2 regions of the Albidovulum salinarum genome follow, and region 2 is predicted to be linked to the other one. Evidence: riboswitches for the same ligand, from Rfam matches in the RefSeq annotation. Region 2 holds a riboswitch; the other holds the start of a gene.
What was found. A riboswitch is a leader RNA that binds a small molecule or an ion and turns the genes downstream of it on or off. The one in region 2 is predicted to bind thiamine pyrophosphate.
Positions count from the first base shown of each region.

Region 1: it holds a riboswitch for thiamine pyrophosphate, as region 2 does, so the genes downstream of both, thiC (phosphomethylpyrimidine synthase ThiC) here and thiB (thiamine ABC transporter substrate binding subunit) in region 2, are expected to answer to the same signal.

Region 1 is NZ_JAOVQO010000004.1:205,661-220,188, forward strand. Features, by position in the region: gene OEZ60_RS05830 (glycosyltransferase) at 1-896, opposite strand, end outside; gene OEZ60_RS05835 (glycosyltransferase family 2 protein) at 889-2,070, opposite strand; gene OEZ60_RS05840 (NAD-dependent epimerase/dehydratase family protein) at 2,172-3,137, opposite strand; gene OEZ60_RS05845 (hypothetical protein) at 3,448-5,073, shown strand; TPP riboswitch at 5,101-5,225, shown strand; gene thiC (phosphomethylpyrimidine synthase ThiC) at 5,325-7,115, shown strand; gene OEZ60_RS05855 (FAD-dependent oxidoreductase) at 7,115-8,059, shown strand; gene thiS (sulfur carrier protein ThiS) at 8,049-8,246, shown strand; gene OEZ60_RS05865 (thiazole synthase) at 8,248-9,006, shown strand; gene OEZ60_RS05870 (thiamine phosphate synthase) at 9,006-9,590, shown strand; gene OEZ60_RS05875 (hydroxymethylpyrimidine/phosphomethylpyrimidine kinase) at 9,607-10,356, shown strand; gene OEZ60_RS05880 (hypothetical protein) at 10,506-10,727, opposite strand; gene OEZ60_RS05885 (hypothetical protein) at 10,825-11,808, opposite strand; gene OEZ60_RS05890 (PepSY domain-containing protein) at 11,939-12,430, shown strand; gene OEZ60_RS05895 (response regulator) at 12,475-13,134, shown strand; gene OEZ60_RS05900 (sensor histidine kinase) at 13,134-14,486, shown strand.
Region 2 is NZ_JAOVQO010000007.1:177,996-192,523, forward strand. Features, by position in the region: gene OEZ60_RS09350 (MBL fold metallo-hydrolase) at 1-126, opposite strand, end outside; gene OEZ60_RS09355 (hypothetical protein) at 285-506, opposite strand; gene OEZ60_RS09360 (DMT family transporter) at 654-1,544, shown strand; gene OEZ60_RS09365 (LysR substrate-binding domain-containing protein) at 1,541-2,437, opposite strand; gene OEZ60_RS09370 (NAD(P)-dependent oxidoreductase) at 2,583-3,551, shown strand; gene OEZ60_RS09375 (sterol desaturase family protein) at 3,563-4,588, shown strand; gene OEZ60_RS09380 (2Fe-2S iron-sulfur cluster-binding protein) at 4,612-4,935, shown strand; gene aroC (chorismate synthase) at 4,994-6,103, opposite strand; TPP riboswitch at 6,286-6,390, shown strand; gene thiB (thiamine ABC transporter substrate binding subunit) at 6,430-7,419, shown strand; gene OEZ60_RS09395 (ABC transporter permease family protein) at 7,395-8,960, shown strand; gene OEZ60_RS09400 (thiamine ABC transporter ATP-binding protein) at 8,947-9,642, shown strand; gene OEZ60_RS09405 (cytochrome c1) at 9,730-10,524, opposite strand; gene petB (cytochrome b) at 10,543-11,865, opposite strand; gene petA (ubiquinol-cytochrome c reductase iron-sulfur subunit) at 11,877-12,440, opposite strand; gene OEZ60_RS09420 (glutathione S-transferase) at 12,643-13,251, opposite strand; gene OEZ60_RS09425 (hypothetical protein) at 13,261-13,539, opposite strand; gene pcaF (3-oxoadipyl-CoA thiolase) at 13,817-14,528, shown strand, end outside.

The DNA of each region.
Region 1 (14,528 bases), on a different contig from region 2:
CGGCTGCCCCGGTGCCAGGTGCGGCGAAGCCCGGCCGCCTCGAAGACCGGCAGGAGCGCGCCCAGCCCCGCCGCCGCGAGCCGCGCCGGCCCGGCCAGCCGGAACACCGACTGGCGCAAAAGCCATGCCCGGACGCCCGGCGCCGTCATCTCGGCGGCGAGCAGGAAGGGAAACAGCTCGGGATGCTTGCGCGCGATGGCAACATCGGCCCGCCCTTCCGCGCGGGCCCGGTCGAAACTCCGCCGCAGATCGCTCGTGTCGTGATGCAGGCCGTGCGCGTCGGCCGCGTATCGAATCCTCGCTCCCGCCGCGACCAGCCGGTAGCCGAGCTCGTAGTCCTCCCGGCAATCGAGGGTCGTATCGAAGCCGCCAAGGCGCTCGAACAGGGCACGGTCAATCGAGAGGTTGCCGCTCATGACGTCGGAATAGGCGAACCGGTGATCCGGCGCCGACAGCGCATGGAACCGGTCGGTCCACCACCGCCGCAGCGCCTCGGCGAAGAGCCCGTCCCCGGCGATGGCCGGGGCCGACTGCCCGACCACGACAACGGCCGGGTCATCGCCCGCCACCCGAAGATGCGCCGCGAGGAAACCGGCGCCGACGATGATGTCGTCGTCGAGAAAGACCAGACGCCCGGCCCGCGCGATCGCCGCGCCGGCATTGCGGGCGGCGCCCGCCGCGCGCCGCGCGGATTCGGCCTGGCGCAGATCGAACCGCCAGCCGCGCTCCGCGAGCGCGGCGGCGGTCCCGTCGGCGGCCGCGTCGAGCGCGACGATGACCTCGAACCGCGACGGTTCCAGGCTCTGGCGCTCCAGCGCCTCGAGCGTGCGCAGAAGCTGGCCGCGGCGCGCATGGGTCGGGATGACGACGCTGATCTCCGGCCACGGCTCAGTCAAGTGTCGCTCCGCCCGCTGCCTGCCGCCGCGCCCGGAGATAGGCGAAGGGGCCTTGCCAGCAGCCCCGCAGTTCCGCCCAGAGAAGGTCGCGCGGCCGGTCCTTCGAGGGGGCAAAGGTCGCGCGGACCAGTGCCGGCAGCTGTTCGTGGCGGAACCAGCCCAGCGCGCGGCGGAACACGCCCCAGTCGTGGTCGACGAGGAACGCGCGGGTCCATCCGGCATAGACCCCGACGCCGTAGCCCTGCATGGTCGCGACGAGCTCCTCCCAGCTCCGGCGATGGCGGTGCCAGTTGACCGCGCCCGGCTCGTAGACGATGTGGTGGCCGGCGCGCAGGATGCGGGTCATGTATTCGTGGTCGCCCCCCGACTTCGTCGGCGTTCCAGCATCCAGCGCCGGGTCGAACGGGCCGATCGAGTGCAGAAGGTCGCGGCGGATCGCCATGTTGGCACCCGCGCCGATGCCTCCGGTCGCGAGCGGATGGGTCGGCGGCGAGGAGAACGTCCTGCGAGCGAAGCCCCGCCGTGAAAACCCGGCGAGGGCTTCGAACACCTCCTGCGCCTCGGTCTCCAGTTCCAGCGGCATCGTCAGGCCGGTCACGCAGGCGACGCGCGGGTCCTCGAAGCCTCTGAGCAGCGCATCGAGCCAGCCCGCCTCGGCCACGGCATCGTCGTCGATGAAGGCAACGACCTCGCCGCGCGCCTCCGTCAGTGCCCGGTTGCGGGCGTTGTCGAGGCCCTTGACCGGTTCGAGCACATAGCGGACCGACGGGAAGCCGGCGACCAGCTGGCGGGTCGCCTCCGTGGACGGGCAGTTGTCGACGACGAGGATCTCCTGGCCGAGATCCGCGAATGACGTCAGAGCGGCGAGCGCGCGGCTCAGATCGTCCGGCCGATCCCGCGTGCAGATCGCGATGGTCGCCGAGCGGACCGACCCTTGTGGCGGCGAAAAATGGGAGCGGCGCGCCAGTTCCACGGCCAGCTCGCGGCGGATCGCCGGGCCGATCGCGCGGTGAACAGTGCCGCGCGCGACCGCCCCGTCGCGAACCGGCACCGTCACCATGCCAAGCGGCCGGGCACCGAGCCGGATCAGGAAGAGCGCCCGGTCGTAGCCGTCGAGACCGGTCCATTCCCCGCCCGCCTCGGCAATTCCGATATCGAGGATCCGGGTCGCCATCGGCCTATCGGCGCCGATCCGGCCGACAGGCGTCACGCGGATCGCGGCGACCCGCTGCCGGCGCCATTCCGTAATGTCCTGAACTCAATTCGCGCCGACCCTCAATCCAATGCACCACTCAAAACATTCCGGCGTTCACCGGCCACACCGGGCGGCACGTCGACCGGCACCGGCACCGCCGCGAGCGGCCGGCCGAGCGCGATCATGTCGTCCCGGAACCGCCGCAGGCCAGCGTCGAGCGTGATCCCGGCGCGCCAGCCCAGAACTTCCAGGGCGCGGGAGGGATCGCCGACGAAACCGCGCACGTCGTAGCTCCGCCTGTCCGCCACTTTCACGGTCGATGCGGAGCCTGCGGTGTCGACCGCGGTCTCGGCGAGGTCGAGCAGCGTCGTCGGCACCCCGCTCGCCAGATGCACGGTCGGCAGCGATGCGGCGCCATCCGAGAGCATCCGTGCCGCGGTCATCAGCCCCTTCACGCAATCCTCGACATGGACGAAGTCGAGCACCATGTCGGAGCCCGAAACCTGCAGCTCCTCGCCCGCGAGCGCGCGCCACAGGAACGATGGCACGGCACGGTCCGGATGGTCGTTCAAGCCACCGTAGACGTTGGAGAGCCGGAGGATCGCGCAGTGCAGCCCGGTGGCTCGGGCGGCCTCGACGAGAAGCTCGCCCTCGACCTTGCTGCGGCCGTAGTGATTGACCGGGCGGATCGCCGCGCCTTCCATCACCGGCAAGAACAAGGGATCGCCGTAAACCTCGCGCGAGCTGGCGAAGAGGAGCCAGGGCGCCTGGCGCTGCCGGGCCACGGCCGCCAGGAGGGAAGCTGTCCCGCCGACGTTGACTTCGTGGCAAAGACGCGGATGGGTTTCGCCCCACATGACGCGGGATATCGCCGCCAGATGGACAACCCCCTCGCAGCCGCGCATCGCGTGGTCGAGGGCACCGAGGTCGCGAATGTCGTCTCCGAGCAGGATGTCGTAATCGACGACATCATGCCCGCCCGCTCGAAGCGCGTCCGAAAACCAGCGCCCCACGAGACCCTCGCTGCCGGTCACAAGAAGCCGCATCGCCGCCCCTTTCCTTCGCCGGGGCAACCACACGCCCTCTCCGCACCAACTGACACGACATGGCCCAAACACGCGATCCGATCCGGGATCGCCGGGCGCTTCGGGGCAGTGGTCAACCGATCCTGCATTCGCGCCCGTCCCAGTCTGGCCGGAGGTCGCGACCCCTTAAGAATCGCGACGGATTGTGCGCCGATGGTACACGCATGGGCACGTTTCCGGAACAGGCGTCTTTCCCGTTTGCCATGTCGCGTCCGGAAACCGCTGTGCGCCCCCCGAGACCACTTGCCCGCCGCAAAACCTTTCCCCGATAATGGCATACGCATCTGACGGCAGTCGGTGCTACCCGTTCGAGGCAACCCGCAAGGCCGCACCGATGACCGCCGGGAACCGCAGGCACATGGTCCGAAGGAGCAAGGACAGGACCGCTCCGGCGTCGGAGACGACGCGCCGCGCGCTCTGGAGTCTCCTTGCCGCCGCGCTCTGCCTTTCGGTCTGGCTCGCCAACGGGCCGCCGCTTTTCTACTACGACACCATCGGCTTTCTCGAACAGGGCGAGAGCATCCTTTCGTCGCTCGGCCTGCCCGCGGACGCCCCGGCAACGGCCACACCGGCAGGCGCCGGAGCGGAGCCCGGCTCGGCCCCCGCACAGGACCGCGTCGTCAACGCCAGCCGCTCGGCGATCTACGCCCTCTTGCTCGCGGGCATGATCCGGGCGGCCGGCTCCGGCGGGATGATCCTGCTCAACCTCGGCCTGCTCTGGCTCGCGGTCCGGGTCGTCGTCCGGCAGCTCCGCCCGGTGGACGCTGTCGCGCCGCATCCCCCGAACCTGACCGCGGTCGCGCTCGCCGCGGCCTGCCTCGGATCGGCGCCGTTCTATGTCGCGTTCCTGATGCCGGACATCTTCGCGCCGGTCCTGATCCTGATGCTCGCGGCACTTTGCGCTTTCTGGCCACGGATGGACCGGATCGACCGACTGGCCGCGACCGCGCACGCGCTCGCGGCCATCCTCGTCCATCCGTCGCACCTCCTGATGGCCGCGGTGATCCTGCCCGTCGGACTCCTGCTTTCGCCCGCGACGGCGGGCCGCCGGTGGTGGACCGCCCTCGGCCTCATCGGGCTCCTCGTCGGGACCGGCGTTGCCGAGCGGCTGGTCTTCGGCTACGCGGTCGAGCGGTTCGAGAAGAAGACCGCCCACTACCTGCCCTTCGTTACCGCGCGGCTCATCGACGACGGCCCCGGACGCCGCTATCTCGCCGCGCACTGCCCGGACCCGGACCTAGCGACCTGCGCGCTCTTCGACGCGCTGCAGGCGGGCGCGGACCCGAAGCGGTTCGATGCCCCGAACATCATCTTCGCCCAGAGCCGGGAACTCGGCTCCCTGCGCCGCCTACCGGTCGAGACGCAGCAGGCGATATCGCACGAACAGTTGCGGTTCCTCGCGGATGTCGCGCGGAGCGCCCCCGCAGGCCTCGTCTTGGCGCTGCTGCGCAACGTGGCGACCCAGATCGGCTATTTCCGCATCGACATGACCATCCCCACCGAGGCGCTTCTGGCCATGCCCGACCCAAGCGGGCCATCCGCGGGTCTGGGCGCGGGCCGCCTGTCCGGCCCGGATCGCCAATGGCTCGCGCCCCTCGCGTGGCTCCACGGCACGGTCTACCTACTGTCCGCGCTCGCCCTTGCCGGCATGTGCCTCGACCGCCGCAGGCCGGCGGAACTTCGCACGATGACGGTTCTGGTTCTCTTCGGCATCGTCGTGAACGCCGCGGTCTGCGGCGGCCTGTCCGAGCCGGCGCACCGGTACGGCGCGCGGGTCATGTTCCTCCTGCCACTGACCCTTGCCCTGCTCCTCTCGATCCGCGCCGCCAAGCCCCGCACCATCGTCATCCGACGACGGAGCGGAACCGGGCGCGCGAGCCCGCACGACGGCGCTTGACGCCCGCTCGGCGACGCGCATAACGTGCCGATACGTCAGGGGAGTCCCGCCTAGGGGACTGAGAGGCTGACAGCATGGGCGACCATGCGGTGACGCGACCCTTTGAACCTGACCCAGTTGATGCTGGCGTAGGAAGACCGAAGGGTGCCATCCGGCCTCTTTGGGCCGTGTGGCCCGCCAACCGGGCCGAAGCGGTCCCTTTCTGCCTCATGTGTTGCTTGGGTCTCATCGAGTGCACTTGAGGAGACGCCATGACCACGCCCACCACTCCGCCCCGGATCACCACCGGCGCCCTGCCCGCTTCCTGCAAGATCCATGTCCCCGGCCAGATCCATGACATCCGCGTGCCGATGCGGCGGATCGCGGTCGGCGGCGGCGAGGCGTCGCTGACGGTCTACGACAGCTCCGGCCCCTACACCGATCCCGCCACCGCGACCGACATCGCGACGGGCCTGCCCGTCGTCCGCAACTGGCTCGCACCCCGCGACGACCTCGAAGCCTACGCGGGCCGCGAAGTCACCGCCGTCGACAACGGCTTTGCCGAGGGCGCGCGGCTGGTGCCGGCCTTCCCCTCCCGCCGCCAGCCGCTGCGCGGCAAGGACGGCCGCGCGGTCACGCAGATGGCGAGCGCCCGCGCCGGCGTGATCACCCCCGAGATGGAGTTCGTCGCAATCCGCGAGAACCTCGGCCGCATGGAGGCCTGGCACGCCGCCCGCGACGGGATGGATTTCGGCGCGTCGATCCCCGACCTCGTGACCCCCGACTTCGTCCGCCGCGAGATCGCCGCCGGCCGCGCGATCATCCCCGCGAACGTCAACCACCCCGAGCTCGAGCCGATGATCATCGGCCGCAACTTCCTCGTGAAGATCAACGCCAATATCGGCAACTCCGCCGTCACCTCCTCGATGGAGGAGGAGGTCGACAAGATGGTCTGGGCGATCCGCTGGGGCGCCGACACGGTCATGGACCTCTCGACGGGCCGCAACATCCACAACATCCGCGACTGGATCCTGCGCAACGCGCCGGTGCCGATCGGCACGGTGCCGCTCTACCAGGCGCTGGAGAAGGTCGGCGGCATCGCCGAGGACCTGAACTGGGAGGTGTTCCGCGACACGCTGATCGAACAGGCCGAGCAGGGCGTCGACTATTTCACGATCCATGCCGGGGTGCGGCTCCACATGATCCCGATGACCGCGAGCCGGGTGACCGGCATCGTCAGCCGCGGCGGCTCGATCATGGCCAAGTGGTGCCTGCACCATCATCGCGAGAGCTTCCTTTACGAGCATTTCGACGAGATCTGCGACATCGCGCGGGCCTATGACGTCAGCTTCAGCCTTGGCGACGGCCTGCGCCCCGGCTCGATCGCGGATGCCAACGACGCGGCACAGTTCGCCGAACTGGAAACGCTCGGGGAGCTGACGAAGATCGCCTGGGCCAATGACTGCCAGGTGATGATCGAGGGGCCGGGCCACGTGCCAATGCACAAGATCAAGGCCAACATGGACAAGCAGCTTCACCATTGCCACGAGGCGCCGTTCTACACGCTCGGGCCGCTCACGACCGACATCGCGCCGGGCTACGACCACATCACCAGCGCCATCGGCGCCGCGATGATCGGCTGGTTCGGCACCGCGATGCTGTGCTACGTCACTCCGAAGGAGCATCTCGGCCTGCCCGACCGCGACGACGTCAAGACCGGGGTGATCACCTACAAGCTCGCCGCCCATGCCGCCGACCTCGCCAAGGGCCATCCCGGCGCGCAGGCGCGCGACGACGCGCTTTCCCGCGCCCGGTTCGAGTTCCGCTGGGAGGACCAGTTCAACCTCTCGCTCGACCCCGACACCGCCCGCGCCTTCCATGACGAGACGATGCCGAAGGAGGCCCACAAGGTCGCGCATTTCTGCTCCATGTGCGGGCCGAAGTTCTGCTCGATGCGGATCAGCCACGACATCCGCGCCGAGGCCGAGAAGGCCGCCGGCATGGCGCGGATGGCCGAGAAGTTCCGCGAGGGCGGCGAACTGTACCTGGACGTCGCGGAATGATGTTCTCGGTCCTCGGGGCCGGCGTCGCGGGGCTTTGCGCCGCGACGATGCTGGCCGAACGCGGCGCGCGGGTCGAGGTGATCGACCCCGCGCCCGATCCGCAGGGCGCCTCCTGGTATGCCGGCGGCATGCTCGCGCCCTTCTGCGAGGGCGAGAGCGCGCCCCTTTGCGTCGTCGAAAACGGTCGCCGCGCGGTCGATTGGTGGGCGGCGCGCGTGCCGGGCGTCGTCCGGCGCGGCACGCTCGTCGTCGCCCCGCCGCGCGACCGGGCCGAACTCCACCGCTTCGCCCGCGCCACAAGGGGCCACGCGCCCGCCGATCCCGGCAGCCTCGAGCCCGACCTCGCCGGGCGTTTCGCCGAAGGGTTCCACTATGCCGACGAGGCGCATATGGACCCGCGCGCGGCTCTGGCCGCGCTCAGGGCGCGGCTCGCCGCGATGGGCGTCGCGCTGCGCCTCGGCACTGATGCGGAACCGCGGGGTCAGGTGATCGACTGCCGCGGCCTCGCGGCGCGCGACGCCCTGCCCGAACTGCGCGCGGTCCGGGGCGAGATGCTTCTCGTGGAGGCGCCCGAGGTGACGCTCACCCGCACCGTCCGGCTCCTCCATCCGCGCTTTCCCTGCTACGTCGTCCCGCGCGCGGGCGGCCGCTTCCTCATCGGCGCCACGATGGTCGAGAGCGACGATCCCGGCCCGATCTCCGCGCGCGCCACGATGGAGCTCTTGTCGGCCGCCTACGCGCTCCATCCCGCCTTCGCCGAGGCCCGCGTGATCGAGACCGGCGCCGGCCTGCGCCCGGCCTATCCCGACAACATCCCCCGGATCGTCGAGCGCAACGGCCGGATCCACCTCAACGGCCTTTACCGCCACGGCTTCCTCCTCGCCCCCGCGCTGGCCGAGGACCTGGCCGCCACGCTTTACCAGGAGACCCGCCATGCGTCTTGAACTGAACGGCGAGCCCGTCGAGGTCCGCGCGACGACGCTGGCCGAGCTCGTCGAGGAGCAGGGCTACCCGCCTCGCGCCGTCGCCACCGCGCTCGACGGCGTCTTCGTGCCGGTCCCCTGCCGCGCCGCGACCACGCTCACCGACGGTGTGAAGGTCGAAGTGTTGTCGCCGATGCAGGGAGGCTGAGATGGTCTACGGCACCGCGCTTTCCTCGCGCCTGATGCTCGGCACGGCGCAATACCCCTCGCCCGCGGTCCTCGCCGAGGCCATATCCGCCGCCGGGGCCGAGGTCATCACCGTCTCGCTCCGCCGCGAGGGACCGGGCGGCGGCGCCTTCCGTGACCTGATCCGCGCCTCGGGCTGCCGGATCCTGCCCAACACCGCCGGCTGCCACAGCGTGAAGGAGGCGGTGACCACCGCCCACATGGCGCGCGAGCTTTTCGGCACCAACTGGATCAAGCTCGAGGTGATCGGCCATGCCGACACCTTGCAACCCGATGTCTTCGGCCTCGTCGAGGCGGCGCGGATCCTCGCCGCCGACGGTTTCGCGGTCTTTCCCTACACGACCGAGGACTTGATCGCCGGCGAACGCCTGCTCGCGGCGGGCTGCGAGGTGCTGATGCCCTGGGGCGCGCCGATCGGCTCCGGCCAGGGCCTGCGCAACCGCGAGGGGCTCCGGGCGATGCGGGCGGCGTTTCCGGGCGTGCCGCTGGTGATCGACGCCGGGCTCGGCGCGCCGAGCCAGGCGGCCGAGGCGATGGAGATGGGCTATGACGCGGTGCTCCTCAACACCGCCGTCGCCAAGGCCGCCGATCCGGTCGCGATGGCCCGCGCCTTCGCGCTCGCCGTCGAGGCGGGCCGCGCCGCGCATCTCGCGGGCCTGATGCCGCCGCGCGACATGGCGCGGCCCTCGACCCCGGTCTTCGGCATGGCGGAGCTCGCGTGATGGACCGCTTCTACCTGATCGTTCCGGACGCCGAGACGCTGACGCGGCTCGTCCCGCTCGGCGTCCGGCTGGTGCAACTACGCCTCAAGGACATACCCGACCGCGCTGCCCAGATCGCGCGGGCCATCGCCCTCTGCCAAAGCCACGGCACGGAACTGGTGATCAACGATCACTGGCCGGAGGCGATCGACCTCGGCGCCGGCTTCGTCCATCTCGGGCAGGAGGATCTCGACACCGCCGACCTCCCCGCGATCCGCCGCGCCGGGCTCCGGCTCGGGATCTCGACCCATGACGAGGCCGAGCTTGAGCGCGCGCTGTCCTGCGATCCCGCCTATGTGGCCCTCGGTCCCGTCTACCAGACGCTCCTCAAGAAGATGCCCTGGGCGCCGCAGGGGCTCGACCGGGTGCGAGAGTGGAAGCGCCGGATCGGCGCGCTGCCGCTCGTCGCCATCGGCGGCCTCACGCCCGAACGCCTGCCCGGCGTCTTCGCCGCCGGCGCCGACAGCGCGGCGGTCGTGACCGACATCCTCCGCGCGCCGGACCCCGAGGCGCGGACACGCCACTGGATCGAGGCCACGCGGTGACCGGGGGCCGCAGCGCATGAAGACCGTGCTCGTCATCGCCGGATTCGATTCCGGCTGCGGCGCCGGGGCGGCGCGCGACCTCGCCGTGCTGTCCACGCTCGGCTGCACCGCACGGGTCGCGCTGACGGCGGTGACCGCGCAGACCGACCGGAAAGTCACGGCCTGTCAGATCGTGGCGCCCGCGCTCCTCTCGGCACAGATCACGGCGGCCTTCGACGCGGGGCCTGTCGATGCGGTGAAGATCGGCATGCTCGGCGGCGCGGACACCGTCGCCGCCGTCGTGGCGGCCCTGCCCCGCGGCATCCCGGTCGTCCTCGACCCCGTCCTCGCCGCCTCCTCCGGCGCCGCCCTTCTCGACAAACCGGGGCGGGAGGCGCTGATCGCATCGCTCCTCCCGCTTGCCACGGTCGTCACCCCGAACCTGCCCGAAGCAGCGCTGCTGACCGGACGCCCACCCGCGCGCGACGACAAGGAGCGCACACGGCAGGCCAAGGCGCTGCTCGCGCTCGGCGCCGGTGCGGTTCTCCTGAAGGGGGGGCACGATGACGGAGAGGACGCCTGCGACTGGCTGTTCTCGGCGGCCGGCATAAGTGCCTTCCACGCCCCGCGCCAGGGCCGGACGCGCCGGGGAACCGGCTGCACCTTCGCGTCGGCCCTCGCCGCCGCCCTCGCGAACGGCGTGCCGCTCGATCGGGCCGCACGTGATGCAAAGGCGGTCACCGCAGCGTATATTTCGGATTGTTCAGAACCGCAGGCGGACCCCTGAGCCACTCCGGCGGGACGCGAACCGCTTCGGTTAGCGGGCCGGAGCCGTGCCTGACGGGATCCGCGGGCGTTGTACATCTCACGCGACCTCATCGGCCGGCCTATCCGGCGGCGGGTCCGCTTCAAACCTCCGCGGTCATCCCTGCGCGGTCAGTCCCTCAAACGATTTTCGGAGTCCCCGACCACCTTGATGAGCGGTCGCTCTGTAAAGAACGTGAAGAAAACGTCGACTACAAGCACGGCAGCCCGGGTCAATGGCCAGAGCGCCAACATGGAAATCGCGGTCTCGAGTTCCTGCATCACAAAAAACAAGCAGAACGACAACAAAGCCAGAACAAGAGCGAAGCGATCGATAATCCTATAAAGGGTCATGTCTCACCATCCGTCTCGTTGTATTATTCCTCCTTAGCTGCTCTACCTCTTTGGTTTTCTTGTTATTGTTGTCACAAAACGCCGGTACCCGGCCGCCTCACTGGACGAGAGGCGCCGGCTCTTCCACGATGATCTCCGGCTCCTCGACCGGCATCTCCTCGACTTCTTCGAACTCCGCCACCGGCATCGCGCGGCTGACGCCGAGGTCCGAGGCCAGCTCGTCGAGCAGATCCTCGGTACCTTCCGGCGTCAGCGGCTTGTTCGACTCATTGACGATACGGGCTTCGGAATCGGACAGGAAACCGTCGAGGGCCATCTGCTCCTCTGCCTCCTGGATGTTCATTGCTTCTGTGTCGGCGGCCGTCTGGGCTGCCGCAAGGTCGACGCCATCGCAGTTCGCGGCACAGCTCACGATGCCGTCCTCGACCGAATAGACCGGGTCGCTGACGAGTGCGCCGTCATTGAGGAAATCGGCCAGATCCTGGTCGGAGACCTCGATCGCGTCGAAATCCACGAAGGTGTCGAGCGCCGCTTGCTCGGTTTCCGTCAGTTCCTCGCCAGCGGCCGCCTTGGCCGCGAGCTGGTACTGCGACAGCGCGCCGATCGTGCCGTTGAAGTTCTGGTTGCGGATATGGGCGTCGAGCGCCGACTGGCTGGCATTCGAGGCGTTCCACTTGCCCTTCAGCCTCGGATGCAGCCGCGCGGCACCCTCGTATTCGCCCTCGTAATCGTATTCGGCAGCGGCGATCTTGGCCTTGCCGAAGGGCATGGGCTTGACCTTGGGCTTGCCCACGAACTCCTCGCTTGTGAAGGTCTTCTGGGCGCTCTTGGTCGCACCCTTGGCGCCATTGCCGCCCTTGCTCTTGCCTGCACCTTTCGAGCCACCCTTGCCGCCGCCCTTGCCGCCTTCGCCGCCCTTGCCGTTGCCGTTCTTGGCATAGGCGACATCGGGTGCAGCGACCGTCGCGACGAAGGCCGCCGCCCCGAGCGAAGCAATGGCGAAGCAGGCGACTTTCAGGAAGGTGTTGGCAGGCGAGGGCATCTGGCGCTCCGGCAAATTCTGGTTGTTGGGTCCGCTCACCGACCGCGCGGCCATTGCCCGGGAATCAGCGACGGATTGATCGTCACCCCGAAACAACCACAGACTGCTTGAACCGAATGACAACGCGGCATTCATCTTCGGTTAATCTTGGTTTTGCTAAGAATTTCTGATGATCAGGCGCGTTGTTCTCGCATGTCTTGTTGCTCATGCCCTGGCGCCCGTCCCGGCGCAGGCGGCCAGCGTGCGCGAACTGAGCCAGAAGGAATTGCGCCAGAGCGTCAACGCCGGCCGCAGCCTCAGCCTCCAGAAGATATACTCCTCGATCTCGCGCAGCGTATCCGGCGATCCCGTCGATGTGCGCGCCTTTGACGCGGACGGCATCTGCTACAACGTCCTCGTGATGCAGCCGAACGGAAAGCTCGCCTCGGTGGTCGTCGACGCCTCGACCGGGGCTGTCCTGTCGCGGTTCTCGGCGCGCGCGAAGGCGGTGCGCGAAGCCGCCCGCAAGACGAACAACGGCATGACCGCCTCGGCGCAGAAACCCGGCAAGGCCAAGGGCAGCAGCAAGAGCAAGTCCGGCAAGAGCAAGGGCGGCGGTGGCGGCGGCGGCAACGGTGGTGGAAACGGCGGCGGCAACGGTGGCGGCAACGGACCGAAATAGTCTATCATCCGCGAAGCACTCACCAGCCGGGACCGTGACCAGACATGCGGATACTGATTGCCGAGGACGAAACCGTTCTGTGCGAGCAGATCAAGCGCGCGTTGATTGCCGAGGGCCGGGCCGTCGATGTCGTTCATGACGGCGAGGAAGCGGCCTTCATGGGCGGCACCGAGCCCTACGACCTGATCATCCTCGATATCGGCCTGCCGAAGAGGGACGGGATCTCGGTCCTGAAGGAATGGCGCGGCCAGGGCGTGGCGACACCGGTGCTGATCCTGACGGCGCGGGACGGCTGGACCGACCGCGTCGACGGCCTCGACGCGGGCGCCGACGACTACATGTCGAAGCCGTTCCACATGCCCGAGCTCTCGGCCCGGGTCCGCGCGATGCTGCGGCGGCGGTCGGGCACGGTCAACCCGGTCTTCCGCAAGGGCAATGTCGAGTTCGACACCCGCAACAACCGCGTGACCCTGGGCGGTTTTCCGGTCGAGCTGACGTCGCAGGAGGCCGCGGTCCTGTCCTATCTCGCGCACAATGCCGGGCGGCTCGTGTCGCGCAGCGAGTTGGCGGAGCATATCTACGAATATGACAATGACCGCGATTCCAACACGATCGCGGTCTTCATCACGCGCCTGAGGAAGAAACTCGGCCCCGACTTCATCCAGACGGTCCGCGGCAGCGGCTACATGATCGACAACGGCTGATGCGGTCCCTCAGGCACCGCGCGATCGTCGGCGGCCTGATCTGGGCCGCCATTGCCCTCGCGGTGGGCGGGGTCGCGCTCTACTACATCTTCGATGTCGCAACCCAGCGGCGGTTCGACGACACCCTCCTCGACCGGCAACTGCAGCTCGTCTCGGCGCTCGGCAACACTGAGGGCGACGTCGACCTGGTCGAGGACTTCCTGACCGACCCGGCCTATCTGCGGCCCTATTCGGGCCGCTACTGGCAGATTTCCGGCGCCGAGACCGACACGGTCGCGTCGCGCTCGCTGTTCGATTCCCTCCTGCCGGAGCCGCGCGACCCCGCGCCCGAGCCAAAGTTCTGGACCGGCGCCGGCCCGGAGGGCACGGTGCGCGGCGCCTACAGCCTCGTCGAACTGGATGACGGCACGTCCTGGACCGTGATGGTCGCGGAATCCCTTGCCGCGCTCGAACTCGAACGCCAGCGGTTCCGCCAGGGCCTGCTGTCGACGCTGGCCCTGATCGGCGTGCTCGGGATCGCCGGCGCGATCCTGCAGACCTCGGCGATCGTGCGTCCGCTGACCAAGCTGCGCGAGGATGTCGCGCACCGCTGGGACCGCGAGGAGGCGCTCGATCCCGGCGACTACCCGAGCGAGGTCGCCCCGCTGGTCGCCGACATCAACACGCTGCTCGAACGCAACCGCGACATCGTCGAGCGCGGCAGGCGCCAGGCGGCCGACCTCGCCCATGCTCTGAAGACACCGTCGGCGATCCTGCGCAACGCGCTCGATTCGCTGGAGCGGGATGGCACCGACATCGCGCCCGCCAAGGAGGCGCTCGACCGGGTCGATGCCCAGCTCCTGCGCTCCCTCGCCCGGATCCGTGCGGCGAACAGCGGTGCCACGACGCAGGCGCTTGCGAACCTCTCCGGTTCGGTGGACCGCATGGCGCGGCTCTTCCGCTCGATGCCCGCCACCCGCTCGAAGGATTTCCGGACCGAGGCGGATCCCGATCTCCGCATCCGGATGGACATGCAGGATCTCGAGGAGGTTCTCGGCAACGTCCTCGAAAACGCCTTCCAGTGGTCGCGCAGGACGGTGCGGCTCGCCTGCGGCAATTCCGGTTCCGAGACCTGGATTGCGGTCGAGGACGACGGCCCCGGCATTCCCGACCATGCGCGCCGCGAGGCGCTGCGCTCCGGCGGGCGGCTCGACACCTCCGCGCCGGGAACCGGCCTCGGCCTCGCCATCGCGACCGATCTCGTGCAGGCCTATGGCGGCACGATCACGCTCGGCGATTCCGCTGCTCTCGGCGGTCTGTCGGTCCGGATCTCGATCCCGACACGGCTCGGGCTCGGTCCGGTCCGGACGTGAACGCGGCGGCCACGGGGAGTGGCCGCCGCGCAGGTTCGGGCT
Region 2 (14,528 bases):
GAAGACGCCGGGGGCGAGTTCCTGGGCTTCGAGGACCACGGTGTTGCCGTCCCAGACCGGATCCTGAGCGCTGGCGGCGCCCGTCGCCGCGGCAAGGAACGCGGCGGCGGCTATGACGTGCTTCATCTTTTCCTCCTTCAAGGGCAAGGCAGCCTGCTGCTGTCCCGACAGGGTAGCGCATCGACCCGAAGATAGGAGTCGCGCAGGCACTCAGCCTGTGTGCGCAGAAGAACAGATTGCCGCATTATCTGCTTGATCCGTGCGGCGATTGGACCGCATCGAGATCAGCTGAACCCGTCGCCGCGACAGGCCGGGCAGCGCGAGACCTTGATGCCGAAGCAGCCGGTGCAGCGGTCGAACTGCGGGTTGCCGCGGTGGTCCGCCCCGCGCGCCACTTCGCCCTTGCCGCCGCAGATCGTGCAGGGCACCCGCCCCGTGCCGTGGCAGCGGTGGCATCTGCGTTTCACATCGGGAGTCTGGCTCCCGCCGGGGCTGGGCTTCTTCATCGCTCGTCCGGTCCCTTCTCGGCGCCTGTCCTCGAGTCTCTGCCCCGCAGGAAACCATGTGGGGCCGCGCCTGTCACGCCGCTCACGAAATATTGGTTTCCCGGCCGGGATCGTGTAGGGCGGCGGCAGGGTGGCCGAAGGGACGGAATGGACATACGCGCGATCTTCATGGGCCTCGCCTTCGCGCTGATGTGGTCCTCGGCCTTCACCTCGGCTCGGATGATCGTCGCCGACGCGCCGCCCTTGACCGCGCTGTCGCTGCGGTTCCTGATCTCGGGGTTGATCGGCGTCGGCATCGCCCGCGCGATGGGGCAGAGCTGGCGGCTCTCGCGCGGCCAGTGGCGCTCGGTCGCGGTCTTCGGCCTCTGCCAGAACGCGCTCTATCTCGGGCTCAACTTCGTCGCGATGCAGTGGGTCGAAGCCTCGCTTGCCGCGATCATCGCCTCGACGATGCCGCTGCTGGTGGCGCTGCTGGGTTGGCTCTTCTTCGGCGAGAAGGTGCGGCCCCTGGGAATCGCCGGGCTTGTCGCCGGGGTCGCCGGGGTCGCGATCATCATGGGCTCGCGCCTCACCGGCGGGGTGAGCCTGCCGGGTATCGCGCTCTGCGGCGCGGGGGCCTTGGCGCTCGCGGTGGCGACGCTGACGGTCCGGGGGACGTCGTCGAAGGGCAACGTGCTAATGATCGTCGGGCTGCAGATGTTCGTCGGCGCGGGCGTCCTCGCGGTGGCGGCGGCACTGACCGAGAGCTGGCAGGTGAACTGGACGCCGCGGCTCGGGCTCGCCTTCGCCTATACGACGCTGGTGCCCGGCCTGATCGCGACCTGGGTCTGGTTCCGGCTCGTCGACCGCATCGGCGCCGTGCGGGCCGCGACCTACCATTTCCTAAACCCGTTCTTCGGCGTTGCTGTAGCCGCGGTCCTGCTCGGGGAAACGCTCGGGCTCGCCGACATCGTCGGCGTCGTCATCGTCGCGGCCGGCATCCTCGCGGTGCAGCTCTCGAAACGCGCTCCGGCGCCAGTCGTGGCGGTGGCGCGCTAGCCGGAGGCGCCCGCGACCTCGGCGAAGCGGGCAAGCAGCCAGTCCTCGAAGAGCGCCGCCTCGGGGCGGGGCCGCCGCGCCGTGGCGGGGCGCATGAGGTAATGTGCCTGCGGAAACTCGACCGGCTCGCCGACGATGGCGACGGCCCGGCCGGCGCGCACCGCGCATTCGGCGAAGCGGGCGACGACGCAGGCATGGCCGCCTCCGGCCTCCACCAGTTCGAGCGCGGCAATCGAGGTGTCCACGGCGAAGCGGTGGCCGGTGCCGTCGCTCTCGATCCCCGCGGCGGCGAAGTAGCGCCGCCAGTTGTCGTCATGGCCGAGGATGTGGATCAGGGGACCGGCATCGAGATCCTCGGGACCGCGGATCTGCGAGGCGCTCCGCGACGCGGTGACCGGGACGATGGCCTCGGTCGAGACCTTCAGCGCCTGCGCATCCGGCCAGTCGCCGTGGCCGAGCCGGATCTCGACATCGACATCCTCGCCAAGGGTCGAATCCGCCCAGATGTTGGAGACCATGCGGATGTTGATCTTCGGATGGGCGCGGGCGAAATCGGGCAGGAGCGGGGCGAGCCAGAGCGCCGCGGTCGATATCGGCAGCTTGACGACGATGGTTTGCTTCGCCGTCGGGCCGAAGAGGCTCGTCGTGGTGCGGCCGATGTCTGAGAGCGCCTGGCGCACCGTCGGCAGGTAGGCCTTGCCGAGATCGGTCAGGTCGAGACCGCGCGCCTTGCGCGTGAAGAGACGGCAGCCGAGCGCGGATTCGAGCGCCTTCATATGCTGGCTGACGGCGGTCTGGGTGAGGCCGAGTTCGCGCCCCGCCTCGGTGAAGTTCAAGAACCGCGCCGCCGCCTCGAAGGTCCGCAGCCAGGTCAGGTTCGGCAGGCGTTGCATGTCGCTAGACCAAAGAAATTTTGCCTCTAACGGCCAAATATATTCGTTATTCTTTTTGCTTGCCAGTGCCTACCCTTGCCGCGAGAGGACCGCGAGGAGCCCGTCGCCGGACAGGCCGGCCGGGATGCGGTGACGGAGAGCGCGAATGAAGGTTGGATTCATCGGTCTTGGAAACGTGGGCGGCAAGCTCTCGGGGAGCCTTCTGCGGAACGGCATCGACCTCACGGTGCATGACCTCAATGCGGCCCTCGTGGCCGATTTCGTCAAGCGCGGCGCCACGGCCGCCGAGAGCCCGGCGCAGCTGATGCGCGACTGCGACGCGGTGATCACCTGCCTGCCCTCGCCCGCCGCCTCGGATGCGGTGATGGCCGAGATGCTGCCCGAGGTGGGCCCCGGCAAGATCTGGATGGAGATGTCGACCACCGACTATGCCGAGGTGCAACGCCTCGGCGCCAAGGTGATCGGACAGGGCGGCGCGGCGGTCGACTGCCCGGTCTCGGGCGGCTGCCACCGAGCGGCGACCGGCAACATCTCGATTTTCGCGGGCTGCGACCGCGTCACTTTCGAGCGGATCCTGCCGTTCCTGACCACGATGGGCCGGCGCATCCTGCATACCGGGCCGCTCGGCTCCGCTTCGATCCTGAAGGTCGTGACCAATTACCTCGCAACCGCGAACCTCGTCACCTGCTGCGAGGCGCTGGTGGTGGCGAAGGCCGCCGGCATGGATCTCAATACCGCTTACGAGGCGATGAAGATCTCCTCCGGTACCTCCTTCGTGCACGAGACCGAAAGCCAGGTGATCCTGAACGGATCGCGCGACATCTCCTTCACGATGGACCTCGTGAAGAAGGATATCGGCCTCTTCCAGGAGGTCGCCGACCGCGCCAAGGTGCCGCTGGAGGTGAGCCCCGTCCTCATCGACATCTTCAATGACGGCATCGCCCGCTACGGCGACCGCGAATACTCGCCGAACATCATCAAACGGCTCGAGGAGGCGACCGGCCTCGACATCCGCGCGCCGGGCTTCCCGCCCGAGATGCTCGACGACGAGCCGGAGGAGCCGGGCTACGAGGTCATCCCGCAGGGCGCCGACCGGCGCGTTGCGGCCGAGTGAGGATCATCCCCATGACCGATATCACCGCCGAACCCAGTCGCGCCGCAGCACCCGAGCCCGGCGCGATGAGCCGGGAATGGCACTGGCACCCGGAGCTGCCGGTCCGGCACGCGCCCTACTGGCACTGGCCGCCGAGGCCGCTCAAGCTCGCGAAATGGCTCTGGACGAACTACCTGCAGGTCTCCGACCGCTCGATGTTCCTCGCGTTCGCCTTCGTGGTCGCCTTCTGGCTGCAACCGGTGACCGCAGAGCAGGCCACCTTCCAGCCCGGCTGGATCGGCTGGGTGCTCTTGCGCAACTACCTTTCGCTGATCGTGGTCGCCGGCGGGCTGCACTACTGGTTCTATGGGATCGACGGCCAGGGCAAGCGGCTGAAATACGACCCGCGCCCGATGTCGAAGCGCAAGAACGCGCTTTACAAGTTCAACTCGCAGCTTGCCGACAACATGTTCTACAACCTCGCCTCGGCGGTGCCGATCGTCTCCGCCTACGAGGTCGTGTTCCGCTGGCTCTATGCCAACGGCACGCTGCCGACGCTGGGCTTCGCCGAACATCCGGTCTGGTTCGTGCTCGTCTTCCCGCTGCTGGCGCTGTGGCAGAGCCTGCATTTCTACGTCATCCACCGGCTGATCCACTGGCCGCCGCTCTACCGCCACGTCCATTCGGTGCATCACCGCAACGTCAATCCCGGCCCGTGGTCCGGCAACTCGATGCATCCGGTGGAAAGCGCCGCCTATTTCAGCGCGCTATTGCTGCTCGCGGTCCTGCCCGCCCATCCGGTGCATTTCCTCTTCCTCACCTACTGGCTCCTCCTCGGCGCGGCCTCGTCGCATTCGGGCTACGAGGGGATCTGGGTGAAGGACAAGTCGCGGTTTTTGATCGGCGCCTTCTTTCACCAGCTCCATCACCGCTACTACGAGTGCAACTACGGCAATTCTGAAATGCCCTGGGACAAGTGGTTCGGCACCTTCCACGACGGTTCGGAGGAGGCAACGCGGGAAACCCGCGACCGCAAGCGGCGGATGCACGGGCAATAGGCGCAGCCAACGGAGGACAAGCCATGGCGAAAATCACTTACATCGAGTTCGGAGGTGCGGAGCACATCGTCGAGGTGCCGGACGGCAGCACGGTCATGGAAGGGGCGCGCGACAACGGCGTACGCGGCATCGAGGCCGACTGTGGCGGCGCCTGCGCGTGCTCGACCTGTCATGTCTATGTGGATCCGGTTTGGGTGGACCGGCTTCCGGCCAAGCAAGCGATCGAGGCCGACATGCTCGACTTCGCCTATGACCCCGATCCGCATCGCTCGCGCCTCACCTGCCAGATCCGGATCAGCGCGGACCTGAACGGCCTGCGGGTGTTCATGCCGGAAAAACAGATCTGACCGCAGGCGGGGCCGGGCGCACGCGGCCGGCCCCTTCCCTCGCCCGCCCGCTACCGCCTCACGACGCCCCGATCGGGCCCCGCGCGCCGCCGGTCTGCGCCCGGTCCAGAAGCAGGTGGTCGAGGATCACGCAGGCCATCATCGCCTCTCCCACCGGCACAGCGCGGATGCCGACACAGGGATCGTGACGGCCCTTGGTGACGATCTCGCTTTCCTCGCCGGAGATCGAGATCGTCTTGCGCGGCGTCAGGATCGAGGAGGTCGGCTTCACCGCGAAGCGCACCACGACGTCCTGCCCGGTCGAGATGCCGCCAAGGATGCCGCCGGCATGGTTCGAGGAATAGGCCGGGCGCCCGTCATTGCCCATGAAGATCTCGTCGGCATTCTCGACGCCGGTCAGTTCCGCCGCCGCCATGCCGGCGCCGATCTCGACGCCCTTCACCGCGTTGATCGACATCATCGCGGCGGCCAGCTCGGTGTCGAGCTTGCCGTAGACCGGCGCGCCGAGCCCCGCCGGTACGCCCGAGGCCACGACCTCGACCACCGCGCCCACCGAATTGCCGGACTTCCTGAGTTCGTCGAGATGCCCGGCCCAGATCGACGCCGCAGCGGCATCGGGGCACCAGAACGGGTTGTTCTCCACCTCCGCCATGTCGAAGCGGTCGCGGTCGGCCCTGAGCCGACCCATCTGCACCATGTAGCCCGTGATCCGGACCTCGGGCGCGAGCAGCTTCAGCACCTCGCGCGCGACGCCGCCGGCCGCCACCCGCGCCGCCGTCTCGCGGGCCGAGGAGCGCCCGCCGCCGCGCGGGTCGCGGATCCCGTATTTCTGCCAGTAGGTTATGTCGGCATGACCGGGGCGGAACCGCTGCGCGATCTCGCCGTAATCCTTCGAGCGCTGGTCGGTGTTCTCGATCATCAGCTGCACCGGCGTCCCGGTGGTCCGCCCCTCGAAGACGCCGGAGAGAATGCGCACCGCATCCGGCTCGCGCCGCTGGGTCGTGTACTTCGACTGCCCGGGCTTCCTGCGGTCGAGCCAGTGCTGAAGCATCGCCTCGTCGACCGCCACGCCCGGCGGGCAGCCGTCGACCGTCGCGCCAAGCGCCGGCCCGTGGCTCTCGCCCCAGGTGGTGACGCGGAAGAGATGTCCGAACGTGTTGAGGCTCATGGGCGGGCTCCTTTGCCTTCGCGGCATAGCGAAGCCCGCGCCCCCGCTCAAGCATTCTCCCGCCCCGCCCCTTCATCTTGCCCGAAATATCCCGGGGTGAGCCCCGGATCTGATCCAGGGCGAGGGGCAGCGCCCCTCCCTTCGCGTTTCCGCTTGCGCCGGGCCCCGCCGGCGCTATGGTGCGCCCCACCTCGGGGTGCCCTCGATCCAGGGCTGAGATGCGGCGACGCGAACCCGTAGAACCTGAACCGGTTAAGACCGGCGGAGGGAAGGTCCGGCCCCGCGCCACCACCATCTCCGCCCGCCTGACCATTGGAGGATGAGAGATGAGACATTCCCTGATGATCGCGGGTCTCCTGTGCGCCACCACCGCCGCCGCGCAGGACAAGCCCGTGCTGACCGTCTACACCTATGACAGCTTCGTCTCCGAATGGGGGCCGGGACCGCAGGTCGAGGCCGCCTTTGAGGCCGAGTGCGGCTGCGACCTCAACTTCGTCGCGTCCGGCGACGGCGCGGCGCTGCTTGCGCGCGTGCTCCTCGAAGGCGACAGCACCGAGGCCGACATCGTGCTCGGGCTCGACACCAACCTCACCGCGAAAGCCGCCGAAAGCGGGCTCTTCGCCGACCACCCGGCGCTCGACGTGAGCTGGAGCCTGCCCATCGACTGGGCCGACCCCATCTTCGTGCCCTATGACTGGGGCCAGTTCGCCTTCGTCTACGACAGAACGAAAACCGAGACTGTCCCGGCCGATTTCGAGGCGCTCGCCGCCTCCGACCTGACAATCGTGATCGAGGATCCGCGCTCCTCCACCCCCGGCCTCGGGCTTCTCTACTGGGTCAAGCAGGCCTATGGCGAGCGCGCGCCCGAGATCTGGGCGGGGCTCGCCGACAATATCGTCACGGTGACGCCGGGCTGGTCGGAGGCCTATGGGCTCTTCCTCGAGGGCGAGGCCGACATGGTGCTCTCCTACACCACCTCGCCCGCCTATCACCTGATCGCCGAGAGCGACGACACCAAGGCGGCGGCCCCCTTCACCGAAGGCCATTACCTGCAGGTCGAGGTCGCCGCGAAGCTCGCCGGCACCGACCAGGGCGCGCTGGCCGACCGCTTCCTCGCCTTCATGACCTCAGACGCGTTCCAGTCGCTCATACCGGAAACCAACTGGATGTACCCGGCCGTCACCCCGGCGGCCGGCCTGCCCAAGGGTTTCGAGACCCTGATTCGGCCGGAAAAAAGCCTGCTCTATTCCGCTACCGAGGCCGCCGCGATCCGCGACGCGGCACTTGCCGAATGGCAGACCGCGCTCAGCCGTTGAGCCTCGGCCTCGGCGCCGGTGCTGGGATCGCGGCGACGCTGATCCTCGCGCTCACGCTCGGCACACTCGGTGCGGTGATCCACCGCGCCGGGGGGCTCGGCAGCCTCGGGCCGGCCGATTGGGCGGCGCTGCGCTTCACCGTGACCCAGGCGGCCCTTTCGGCGGCCCTTAGCCTCCTCCTTGCCATCCCCGTCGCGCGCGCGCTGGCCCGGCGCCGGTTTCCCGGCCGGGGCGTCCTCATCACGCTCCTTGGCGCCCCCTTCATCCTGCCGGTGATCGTCGCGGTGATGGGGATCCTCGCGATCTTCGGTCGCGCCGGGCTCCTGAACGACGCGCTCGCCGCGCTGGGGGCGGAGCGGGTCTCGATCTACGGGCTGTCGGGCGTCGTCCTCGCCCATGTCTTTCTCAACCTGCCCCTCGCGGTGCGGCTCCTCCTTCAGGGCTGGCGCGGGATCCCGGCCGAGCGCTTCCGCCTCGCCGCCGCGCTCGGCTTTTCCAGCACCGACATATCCCGCCATCTGGAACGGCCGATGCTGCGCGCGCTCGGCCCCGGCATCTTCGTCACCATCTTCCTGATCTGCCTCACCAGTTTCGCGGTCGCGCTGACACTCGGCGGCGGCCCGAAGGCGACGACGGTCGAGCTTGCGATCTACCAGGCGTTCCGCTTCGATTTCGACCTCGGCCGCGCCGCTCAGCTCGCGAGCCTGCAGCTCGCGCTCTGCGCCACGGCGACGCTCGCCGCCGCCCGCCTCACCCTGCCCGCGGGCTTCGGCGCCGGCCTTGACCGTGCGCTCGCCCGGCCCGATGCGGCGACGCTTCCCTTGAAGCTGCAGGACGCCGCCGCGATCTCGGTCGCGAGCCTCTTTCTCCTCGCGCCCCTCGCCGCCGTGATCCTCGCGGGCCTGCCACGCCTCGCGACGCTCCCCGCCCCGGTCTGGGAGGCCGCCCTGCGCTCGCTTCTCGTAGCGCTCGCCTCGACGCTCCTCGCGCTCCTCCTAGCGCTGCCGCTCGCGCTCGCCATCGCCCGGACCAAGGGGCGGCTCCTCGAAACCATTGGCATGCTGCCCCTCGCGACCTCGGCGCTCGTCATCGGCACCGGCCTCTTTCTGCTCCTCCGCGGGCTCGCGAGCCCCGCCGCGCTTGCCCTGCCGGTCACCGCCGCCGTCAACGCGGTGATGGCGCTGCCCTTCTGCCTGCGGGCCCTGATCCCCGCCGCGCGCGATCTCGAAACCGGTTACGGGCGACTCGCGGAAAGCCTCGGGCTCTCCGGCGCCGCGCGGCTCCGCTACCTCACCCTGCCGCGGCTGCGCCATCCGCTCGGCTTCGCCGCCGGGCTGACGGCGGCGCTCTCGATGGGCGATCTCGGCGTCATCGCGCTCTTCGCCGATGCCGAGAGGGCGACGTTGCCCTTGCAACTCTACCGGCTGATGGGCGCCTACCGCATGGCCGACGCCGCCGGCGCGGCGGTGCTGCTCCTTGCCCTCAGCCTTGCGCTCTTCTGGATCCTCGACCGCGGAGGCCGCGCCGATGCTCAGGCTTGACACCCTCGTCATCACTCAGGACGACTTCCAGCTCACCGCCGATTTCAGCGTCGCCGCCGGCGCCCGCGTCGCGGTGATCGGCCCCTCCGGCGCCGGCAAGTCGACGCTTCTGTCGGTGATCGCGGGCTTCTACCCCGCCGCCAGCGGCCGCGTCCTCTGGAACGGTGCCGACATCACCCGGCAGCCGCCGGCGCGCCGGCCGCTCTCGATCCTGTTTCAGGACCAGAACCTCTTTCCCCACCTGACCGTGGCCGAGAACGTCGGCCTCGGCCTGCGCCCCGACCTCCGTCTCTCGCCCGCCGAACGTGCCGCCGTTACCCGCGCGTTGGAGCGCACCGGCCTCGCCGGGCTCGAGGCGCGTCGGCCCGCCAGACTCTCGGGCGGCCAGCAGAGCCGGGTGGCGCTCGCCCGCGCGCTCCTGCGTGCCCGGCCCCTGATGCTGCTCGACGAGCCCTTCGCCGCCCTCGGCCCCGCGCTCAAGGCCGAGATGCTCGACCTCGTGGCCGAGATCGCCGCCGAGACCGGCGCCACGGTGCTGATGGTCAGCCACGATCCCGACGACGCCCGCCGATTCGCGCCGGAGACGATCGTCGTTGCCGGGGGCATCGCGCATCCGCCCCGCCCGACCGCCGCGCTCCTCGACAGCCCGCCGCCCGCGCTCGCCGCCTATCTCGGAAAATGAAAACGCGCCCCCGAAGGGACGCGCCATATCTTCTTCATTGCCCCAATACCCCGGGGGTCCGGGGGCAGCGCCCCCGGCGCCACCGTGTCAGGCCTGGACCTTCTTCTTGCCCTTGTGGGGCGCCCAGAGCCGCTTGTTGGTCAGATAGAGAAGCACGGTCAGAAGCCCGATGAACAGCACCGCGACGAAGCCCGCCTGCTTGCGTGCCATCATCTTCGGCTCGGCCGCCCACATCAGGAAGGCCGCGACATCCTCGGCCATGTGATGAGCCGAGTTGTCGTGCCCGTCGGCATATTCGACCTGCCCGTCCGCGAGCGGCGGGCTCATCGCGATCAGCCCGCCCGGGAAAGCGGAATTCTCATAGAACGTCGTCCCGGCCTGCTCGACCTCATGGCCGGTATAGCCGGTGAGGATCGAGACGATGTATTCCGGGCCGCCGATGCCGCGGAGGAACTGGTTGATGCCGGTGCCGTAGGGCCCGTGGAAGCCCGCCCGCGCCTTCGCCATCAGGCTCAGGTCGGGCGCGTTCTCCAGCGCGGATTTCGGGAAGAAGTCGTTCGGCGTGGCCTCGCGCTCCTCTCCGGTGTCCTTGTCGATCGCGGTGAACTGGGTGGCATAGGCGCGCACCTGGTCTTCCGGCAGATGCGGCCCGCCCTCGTCGGACAGCGAGCGGATCGGCACCAGCTTCATGCCGTGGCAGCCGGCGCAGACCTCGGTATAGACCTGCAGCCCGCGCTGGAGCTGGTGCTCGTCATATTTCCCGAACGGGCCCTCGAAGGAGAAGGCCACGTCCTCGATATGCTGCTCGCCGCCGCCGGCCGCGAGGGCCGCGCCCGAAAGCGCCAGGACGGAGGCCGCCGTGATTGCGATTTTCCTCAGCATCTCAATCGGTCCTTTCCGTCACTCGGCCACGTGGGCCTTGGCGCCGTAATGCGCGTTGAAGTCGTCCTCGATCGTCGCCGGCTGGGCGGTCGGCTTCTCGATCACGCCAAGAAGCGGCAGGATGACGAGGAAGTAGGCGAACCAGTAGGCAGAGGCGATGAGCGAGATCCAGGTGTAGATCCCCTCGGCCGGCTGCGCGCCCACCCACATCAGCACGACGAAGTCGATGATCAGGAGGTAGAACCACCAGCGGAACATCGGCCGGTACTGGCCCGAGCGCACCGAGGAGGTGTCGAGCCACGGCACGATCGCCATGACCGCGATCGACCCGAACATCGCGATCACGCCGAAGAACTTCGCGTCGACGATGCCAAAGGTGATGAACTGCACCAGCTGCACCAGCCAGACGTCGCCGGTGAAGGCGCGCAGGATCGCGTAGAACGGCAGGAAGTACCATTCCGGCACGATATGCGCGGGCGTCGCCAGCGGGTTCGCGGGGATGTAGTTGTCCGGGTGGCCGAGATAGTTCGGCATGAAGCCGACAATCGCGAAGAAGACCAGCAGAACGACGCCGAGCGCGAAGAGGTCCTTGATCACGAAATACGGCCAGAACGGCAGCGTGTCCTTCTCAGCCTCGGCCTTGGAGCCGCGGCGGACCTCGACACCGGTCGGGTTGTTGTTACCCGTGGTGTGGAACGCCCAGATGTGCACCGCGACCAGCGCCGCGATGACGAAGGGCAAGAGGTAGTGGAGCGAGAAGAAGCGGTTCAGCGTCGCGTTTTCCACGGCCGGCCCGCCGAGGAGCCAGGTCTGGATCGGCTCGCCGATGCCCGGAATAGCGCCGAAGAGGCCGGTGATCACCGTGGCGCCCCAGAACGACATCTGGCCCCAGGGAAGCACGTAGCCCATGAAGGCGGTGCCCATCATCGCGAGGAAGATCAGGATGCCGACGATCCAGGTGATCTCGCGCGGGGCCTTGTAGGAGCCGTAGAAGAGGCCGCGGAAGATGTGGATGTAGACGGCGAGGAAGAACAGCGAGGCGCCGTTGGCGTGAATGTAGCGCAGCATGTGGCCGCCGTTCACGTTGCGCATGATGTGCTCGACCGAGGCAAAGGCCTTGTCGACATGCGGCGTGTAATGCATCGCGAGAACGATGCCGGTGACGATCTGAAGAACGAGGCAGAAGGCAAGGACGATGCCCCAGATCCACCACCAGTTGAGGTTCTTCGGCGTCGGAATCATCAGCGTGTCATAGGCGAGGCTGACGATCGGCAGGCGGCGGTGAAGCCACTGCTCGAAGCCCGTCTTGGGCTCGTAATGGTCGTGCGGAATACCAGCCATGGTCAGTCCCCTCAGCCCAGCTTGATCGTGGTTTCGTCGGTGAAGGCCGCGGTCGGAACCGGCAGGTTCTCGGGCGCGGGACCGCGGCGGATGCGGCCCGACGTGTCATAGTGCGACCCGTGGCAGGGGCAGAACCAGCCGCCGAAGTCGCCGGCGCCGTCGCCGAGCGGCACGCAGCCGAGATGGGTGCAGACGCCCATCATCACCAGCCATTCGCCGGCCTCGTCCATGGATCGGTTCTCGTCGGTCGCGGGCGCCCCGGCCGTGCCGTTGGCGTTGCGCGCGTCGGCATCGACGAGCTCGCTCACGTCGACGGCACGGGCGGCCTCGATCTCTTCCGCGGTGCGCCGGCGGATGAAGACCGGCTTGCCGCGCCACTTCACGGTGAGCTGGGTGCCGGTCTCGACGCCCGAGATGTCGACGAAGATCGACGACAGCGCCTGGACGTCGGCGGAGGGGTTCATCTGGTCGACGAGGGTCCAGACGGCTGCGCCGCCCGCAACCGCGCCGGCCCCGGCGGTGGCGTAATAGAGGAAATCCCTCCTCGTGCCGGTATGGTCTTCTGCTTGGGACACGGAAACATTCTCCCTTTCCTGACCGGATGACCGGCCCTGCGACGAACGGGCCGCAGTCTCCCGCAGCCTTCCCGGGCGGTTATTAGCGGCCAAATTCAAGCCCGTCCAGCGGACAATCGGGCGCAACGCGGCACTGTGACGCAACCGCTGCAGGGGCGCGGGGCACGCATCGCGGTGGATTCGGCGCGCGCCGGCCGCGGCCTCAGCCCTGCGGCTCGGTCGCGGCCATGCTGGCGCGCCGGGCGAAGCCGTCGTGCCAGGCCGCGAGTCGCGGACGGCCGGCGCGCCAGTCGCGCTCGCCGTGGCGGAAGTCGAGATAGGATAGCGCGCAGGCGGCGGCGATCTGGCCCATGTCGACGGGACCGCCGAGATGATCCATCCAGCGCGCCTCGAGCGTGTCGAGCGCGCGGGCGATCTTGGCCCATTGCGCCTCGGTCCAGGCCTCGTAGCGCTTGTCCTCGGGCCTCAGCCGCGACTCGTAGAGCATCAGGATCGCCGCATCGAGGATCCCGTCGGCGGTGGCCTCGAGCGTCAGAACCTCCCACAGGCGCGGCTCGGGCGGGTAGAGCCGGCCGTCCGAGCGCGCGTCGAGATAGCGGCAGATCACCCGGCTGTCGTAAAGCGCCGGCCCGTCGTCGCGTTCGAGCGCGGGGATCTTGCCGAGCGGATTCTGCGCCACCGGCAGCGAGCCGGGGTCGAGCGGCCCGCCGGTCGCGGGAACGATCTCGACATCGGCGGTCTGGCCGGTCTCGTGGAGGGCGACCACGACCTTGCGCCCGAAGGGCGTCGTCGGCGAATGATAGAGCCGCATTCCGGGCGCTCAGACCTTGCGGAGCCGGAAACGGCCCAAGGCGGCGGCGTCGATCTCCACCGCGGTGCCGCCGAAGCGGATCACCCGGCGGAACCGCGCCGCGGCATTGGTCTGGCCGCGGTCCTGCGGACGGTGGACGGCGAGGCCTTCGTCCATGTCGTCGAGCGCATCCTCGGCCCGCTGGTCGGTGCGGCCCTTGCGCAGCGCGCGGCGAAGCCCGTAGGCGGCGACGGCGAGCGCGCCGTAGCGGATGGCGAAACCGGCGATCGGGGCGAGCGGCAAGGGCATGGGATCCTCCTGAGGCTGTGCGACGATGCTAGGGGCGGGGGGCGGGCCTGTCCATTCAAGTTTCCGCGTCCGGCTTGCCGCGCCGGCCGGCCGCGTTTCCCTTTTGCCCGGCTCCGTGCCATGATTTCGTAAAGGTTTAGGCGGCATGCCGGGGCGCGTCGGCAACCGGTAAGAAACGAATCGTTTGGCCGTGATGGGGCACCGTTCTATAACTGACCGGCCGGTCGGTTAATGAATGAGAAGGGGTCTGCGAGGCCCGGATCGGGAGGAGGCGGGAATGGCCGAGGCGTTCATCTGCGATGCCGTTCGCACCCCGATCGGGCGTTACGGCGGGGCGCTGGCGGGGGTCAGGGCCGACGATCTTGCCGCGCTGCCGCTCCGGGCGCTGATGGCGCGCAATCCGGGCGTCGACTGGGCCGCGGTCGACGATCTCATCTATGGCTGCGCAAACCAGGCGGGCGAGGACAACCGCAACGTCGCGCGGATGGCGGCGCTTCTCGCCGGGATGCCGGCCGCGGTGTCGGGGACGACGGTCAACCGGCTCTGCGGCTCGGGGATGGATGCGGTCGGCATGGCGGCCCGCGCGATCCGGGCGGGCGATTGCGATCTGGTGATTGCCGGCGGGGTCGAGAGCATGAGCCGCGCGCCCTTCGTGATGCCGAAGGCGGAGGCGGCGTTCTCGCGCGCCAACGTGATCTACGACACCACGATCGGCTGGCGCTTCGTAAATCCGGCGATGACGGCGGCTTTCGGCACCGATTCGATGCCCGAGACCGCCGACACTGTCGCCGCCGAGTACGGCATCAGCCGCGCAGATCAGGACGCCTTCGCGCTCCGGAGTCAGCGGCGCTGGGCCGAAGCTGCCGAGGCCCGGCGCTTCGCCGAGGAGATCGTGCCGGTCGAGATCTCGCAGCGGAGGGGCACCCCGATCGTCGTCGCGGCCGACGAGCATCCGCGGCCAGAAACCGACGCGGCGCAGCTCGCCCGGC